Regions from separate parts of the Staphylococcus sp. EG-SA-2 genome, predicted to be linked through region 1. Evidence: riboswitches for the same ligand, from Rfam matches in the RefSeq annotation. Region 1 holds a riboswitch; the other holds the start of a gene.
The links. A riboswitch is a leader RNA that binds a small molecule or an ion and turns the genes downstream of it on or off. The one in region 1 is predicted to bind S-adenosylmethionine.

Region 2: linked by a shared signal. The riboswitch ahead of IDG60_RS21195 (methionine ABC transporter ATP-binding protein) and the one ahead of metK (methionine adenosyltransferase) in region 1 are both predicted to bind S-adenosylmethionine.

The regions. Positions count from the first base shown of each region.
Region 1 covers NZ_JACYHC010001182.1:4,467-7,688, reverse strand. Annotated here, with positions in the region: gene IDG60_RS19405 (nuclease-related domain-containing protein) at 1-67, opposite strand, end outside; gene metK (methionine adenosyltransferase) at 189-1,385, opposite strand; SAM riboswitch class I at 1,491-1,602, opposite strand; gene pckA (phosphoenolpyruvate carboxykinase (ATP)) at 1,757-3,222, shown strand, end outside.
Region 2 covers NZ_JACYHC010001326.1:5,845-9,066, reverse strand. Annotated here, with positions in the region: partial or broken gene IDG60_RS21210 (DUF1963 domain-containing protein) at 1-330, shown strand, start outside; gene IDG60_RS21205 (toprim domain-containing protein) at 1,070-1,456, shown strand; gene IDG60_RS21200 (thioredoxin family protein) at 1,449-1,745, shown strand; SAM riboswitch class I at 1,803-1,906, shown strand; gene IDG60_RS21195 (methionine ABC transporter ATP-binding protein) at 1,995-3,020, shown strand; gene IDG60_RS21190 (methionine ABC transporter permease) at 3,013-3,222, shown strand, end outside.

The DNA of each region.
Region 1 (3,222 bases):
CAAAAAAGATTAATGCAATGACTACTGCAATAATGAGTCCAATGACTATCGGTGAAGATAAATCCATCACAACAACGCTCCTTTTTAATATATGAATAACTTTAATTATAATAGAAAAGCTAAAGATTTTCGATACATATTATCATTTATATACCGAAAATCTTTTATTTAGCTATATTAAATTCATCTTAATATTTTACTGCGTCTTTTAATTCTTCCACTTTGTCTAATTTTTCCCATGGGAATAATACATCTGTACGTCCAAAATGACCATAAGCAGCAGTTTGTTTGTAAATCGGTTGTTTCAAATCAAGCATTTTAATAATGCCTGCAGGTCTTAGGTCAAAGTGTTTTCTAACTGCTTCGACAAGTTGTCCTTCAGAAACTTTACCTGTTCCAAATGTATCAATTGCAATTGACACTGGTTCTGCAACACCAATCGCATATGCCAATTGTACTTCACATTGATCTGCTAAACCTGCTGCAACAATATTTTTAGCCACATAACGTGCAGCATATGCAGCTGAGCGGTCTACTTTTGTAGGATCCTTACCACTGAAGCATCCGCCACCATGACGTGCATAGCCACCATACGTATCAACAATGATTTTACGTCCTGTTAATCCTGCATCACCTTGAGGTCCACCGATTACAAAGCGTCCTGTAGGATTGATGTAGAATTTAGTTTGTTCATTAATCAAGTTTTCTGGAACAGTTGGATAAATGACATGCGCTTTGATGTCTTCTTGAATTTGTTCAAGTGTCACATCATCAGCATGTTGTGTTGATACGACAATCGTATCAATACGTACTGGGTTATCATTTTCATCATATTCAACAGTGACCTGAACTTTACCGTCTGGTCGTAAATAATTTAACGTACCATCTTTACGCACATCAGATAAACGTTTTGCCAATTGATGTGATAAATAAATTGCTAGAGGCATGTACGTTTCTGTTTCATTCGTTGCGTAACCAAACATTAAACCTTGGTCACCTGCACCTGTTGCTTCAATTTCTTCTTCGCTATCTTTATCACGATACTCTAATGCTTTATCCACGCCTTGTGCAATGTCAGGTGATTGTTCATCAATCGCAGTTAAAATTGCCATTGTTTCATAATCATAACCATATTTTGCTCTTGTGTATCCAATTTCTTTAATTGTTTCTCTAACAACTTTCGGAATATCAACATATGTTGTTGTAGAAATTTCGCCGGCGATCAATGCCATACCTGTTGTAACAGTTGTTTCACAAGCTACACGTGCATTTGGGTCGTCTTTTAAAATAGCATCTAATATTGCATCTGACACTTGGTCAGCGATTTTATCTGGGTGTCCTTCTGTAACAGACTCTGAAGTAAATAATCGTTTGTTATTTAACATAGTTTGCTCCTTTAAATTTATATTACGAAAATTCTCTCTCTGTGAGCTAAATAAAAAAGACCTTCTAACTATTAATATAGAGAGAAGGCCTAATACGTCCATTCGCTCTTATCGTTCAGACCTATTTGTCTGCAAACGGTTTGGCACCTTTCTTTTATAAAAAAAGAGGTTGCTGGGTTTCATTGGGTCCATGTCCCTCCACCACTCAGGATAAGAGAATCCGTTAAAAATAATAGTACCTAATTAATGAATTAATGTCAATTTTTCACAAATAAATTTACAGTAAAATATTGTAGATTAATTATGTTAATGTGTTATACTAATTAAATGTAAAGGCTTACATTTAAATTATCGCTTTGGAGGGATTTAGGATGTCAGTAGACACATACACTGAAACAACTAAAATTGACAAATTACTGAAAAAACCAACGTCACATTTTCAACTTTCGACGACACAACTTTATAATAAAATCTTAGACAATAACGAAGGGGTATTAACAGAACTTGGTGCTGTTAATGCAAGTACTGGAAAATATACTGGTCGTTCGCCTAAAGACAAATTTTTTGTCTCTGAACCTTCATATAGAGATAACATTGATTGGGGAGAAATTAATCAACCTATCGATGAAGAAACTTTCTTGAAGTTATACCATAAAGTACTAGACTATTTAGATAAAAAAGATGAACTATACGTATTTAAAGGCTACGCTGGTAGCGATAAAGATACAATGTTAAAACTTACAGTCATCAATGAATTAGCATGGCATAATTTATTTGCTAAAAATATGTTTATTAGACCTGAATCAAAAGAAGAAGCTACAAAGATTAAACCTAACTTCACTATCGTTTCTGCACCACATTTTAAAGCAGATCCAGAAGTTGATGGTACTAAATCTGAAACCTTTGTCATTATTTCATTTAAACACAAAGTCATTTTAATCGGCGGTACTGAATACGCTGGTGAAATGAAAAAAGGTATCTTCTCTGTAATGAATTATCTCTTACCGATGCAAGATATTATGAGCATGCATTGCTCAGCAAACGTTGGTGAAAAAGGCGATGTTGCATTATTCTTTGGTCTATCTGGCACTGGTAAAACAACCTTATCGGCTGACCCACACCGTAAACTAATCGGTGATGATGAACACGGATGGAATAAAAACGGGGTCTTTAATATCGAAGGTGGCTGCTATGCAAAAGCAATTAATCTTTCCAAAGAAAAAGAACCACAGATTTTTGACGCAATCAAATATGGTGCAATTTTAGAGAACACTGTAGTTGCAGAAGATGGTTCAGTGGACTTTGAAGACAATCGTTATACAGAAAACACGCGTGCCGCTTATCCAATTAATCACATTGACAATATTGTAGTACCATCAAAAGCAGCACATCCAAATACAATTATTTTCTTAACTGCGGATGCATTTGGTGTTATTCCACCGATTTCAAAGTTAAATAAAGACCAAGCAATGTATCATTTCTTGAGTGGTTTCACTTCTAAATTAGCTGGTACAGAGCGTGGTGTGACAGAACCTGAACCATCATTCTCAACATGTTTCGGAGCACCGTTCTTCCCGTTACACCCTACTGTTTACGCTGATTTATTAGGTGAACTTATCGATTTACATGATGTTGATGTTTATCTTGTTAATACTGGATGGACTGGCGGAAAATATGGTGTAGGACGTAGAATCAGCTTACATTACACACGTCAAATGGTAAACCAAGCGATTTCTGGCAAATTGAAAAATGCAGAATATACAAAAGATAGTACGTTTGGTTTAAGCATTCCTGTAGAAATTGAAGATGTACCGAAAACAATTTTAAATCCAATTAA
Region 2 (3,222 bases), on a different contig from region 1:
GCATTGTGGAATAAAGTCAATCCATCCTTCGCGCTAAAATCGATGTTTGGTGGATATGATGAATTAATGGAACCTGTGTGTAACACATTTACTGCTAAGGAGCCATTTAATCAACTTGGTGGTTATCCATATTTTGACCAAATAGATCCAAGAACGAACGATCAAGAACTGAAAATGTATGATAGAGTCTTACTGCAAATTGATTCTACAAGAGATGGTAATTCTTCGATTATATGGGGTGATTTAGGTATTGCCAATATCTTAGTGAAATCTACTGACCTTGAGGCTATGAAGTTTGATGATTACATGTATTCATGGGATTGCAGCTAAGAGAATCATAAAAATATATTACTTTAATAAGTGTAGTATCTATAGATCAATCTAGGGAGTGGGACAGAAATGATATTTTCGCAAAATTTATTTCGTCGTCCCACCCCAACTTGCATTGTCTGTAGAAATTGAGAATCCAATTTCTCTTTGTTGGGGCCCATCCCCAACTTGCATTGCCTGTAGAATTTCTTTTCGAAATTCTCTGTGTTGGGGCCCCTGACTAGAATTGAAAAAAGCTTGTTACAAGCGCATTTTCGTTCAGTCAACTACTGCCAATATAACTTCGTAGAGCATAGAACATTGATTTATGTCCCAGCCTGTTTTCATAAGCCACAGCTAATGTGTATTTAAAAATAGGAATACATGAGTAAAACTCATGCATAAGAAATACTAATTTCTAAAGAAAAAGTATTTCTTTATGTTGGGGCCCCCAACTTGCACATTATTGTAAGCTGACTTTCCGCCAGCTTCTGTGTTGGGGCCCCGCTATAATTGAAAAGTTTGTTATAGGTGTATTTTCTTTTGGTTAACTATTGTTAATATAACATTGTAGATTTTAGGATGTTGATTTTTGACTTAGCCTTTGTCTGCTTATGTTAAATGTTCCAGCTAGTCAAACATTGAGTTTGTAATTATTATATTAAGCTAGTTTAAATTTTTTGTGATTTATGTTTTATTCATACCAATTTTGTGAAATGATACAGTGACAGATGTTTATTGATTTTAAAGGGTGATGATGATGGCTATTGTAAATAAAGTGATAATTGTTGAAGGAAAATCTGATAAAAAAAGGGTGCAACAGGTTATTGCAGAACCAGTCAATATTATTTGTACTCATGGAACAATGAGTATAGATAAGCTTGATGATATGATAGAATCACTGTATGATAAACAAGTTTTTGTATTAGCCGATTCTGATGACGAAGGAGATCGAATTAGAAATTGGTTTAAACGTTATTTGAGTGAAAGTGAACATATATTTATTGATAAAACTTACTGTCAAGTTGCGAATTGCCCCAAACAATATTTGGCGCATGTACTTTCAAAACATGGCTTTACTTGTAAGAAAGAAACACCTCTTTTACCGAATATAAATAATGAAAGGTTAGTTTTAGTAAATGAATAATTCATTAGACATCAAAGATGTAACTACATTTTATGAGGAAGACAAACATTTAATCTTTGGTTATACACCAACGTGTGGTACTTGTAAGGTTTCAGAAAGAATGTTAGACATTGCTAATGAAATATTGCAGTTACCATTATTGAAAATAGATTTAAACTTTTATCCTCAGTTTTGTAAAGATATGCAAATCATGTCTACGCCGATTTTATTGTTGATGAATAAAGATAAAGAAGTAAAACGAATTTATGCATTTAAATCGGTGACTGATTTGTTAGAAAATTTAAAATAGTTATTGACGAAATTTTACTAAGGTGTTAGGATTAATACAAATTAAATGATGCGTAAACTCTTATCGAGAGTGGTGGAGGGATGTGCCCTACGAAGCCCGGCAACCGTCTTATATAGAAATGGTGCCAATTCACATAAAGTTTTAACTTTTGAAGATGAGAGAAACAATACTACTATTGCTTTCTCAATTTTTCTATCGATATTGAGAAAGCATTTTTTATTTTATTAAGCAACACAGGGAGGAATCAACGTGATTGAATTAAAAGAAGTTGTTAAAGAATATCGGACTAAAAATAAAGAAGTCCTTGCTGTAGATCACGTTAATTTATCGATTCGAGCAGGATCGATTTATGGCGTCATTGGTTTTTCTGGAGCAGGAAAAAGTACTTTGATTCGAATGTTTAATCATTTAGAAGCGCCTACATCAGGTGAAGTTATTATAGATGGAGACCATATAGGTCAATTGTCCAAAAATGGATTAAGAGCAAAAAGACAAAAAGTAAGTATGATCTTCCAACATTTTAATTTGTTATGGTCAAGGACTGTGTTAAAAAATATTATGTTTCCGCTTGAAATTGCAGGTGTCCCTAGAAGGAGAGCTAAGCAAAAAGCATTAGAACTTGTCGAACTCGTCGGTTTAAAAGGTAGAGAAAAGGCTTATCCATCAGAGTTATCAGGTGGACAAAAGCAACGTGTTGGGATTGCACGAGCGTTAGCTAATGATCCAACGGTCTTGCTTTGTGATGAGGCAACAAGTGCACTTGATCCGCAAACAACAGATGAAATTTTAGATCTACTACTAAAAATTAGAGAACAACAAAATTTAACAATTGTACTAATTACGCATGAAATGCATGTCATTCGTCGTATTTGTGATGAAGTTGCAGTTATGGAAAGTGGTAAAGTGATAGAACATGGACCGGTGACACAGGTTTTTGAAAATCCGCAACACACTGTGACAAAACGATTTGTGAAAGAAGATTTAAATGATGATTTCGAAACATCTTTAACAGAATTAGAGCCATTAGAAAAAGATGCTTATATCGTTAGATTAGTTTTCGCTGGTTCAACAACAACCGAGCCTATTGTATCGAGTCTATCAACTGCCTATGATATTAAAATTAATATTTTAGAAGCAAATATTAAAAATACAAAAAATGGAACAGTCGGCTTTTTAGTTCTGCATATTCCATATATTTCAAGTGTAGATTTCGGAAAATTCGAAAAAGAGTTAATTGAGCGACAAGTTAAAATGGAGGTGTTAAGACATGGGTAAATCATTTAGTGAAATTATAAATGAAATGATTACAATGCCTAATATTCAGTGGCCAGAAGTTTGGACTGCAATAGTCGAAACACTATACATGACAGTCGTCTCAACTATATTTGCATTTATACTCGGTCTTATTTTAGGTGTGTTATTATTCTTGTCTGCTAAAGGTAAGTCTATCGGTGCAAGGTTATTTTATTCTATCGTT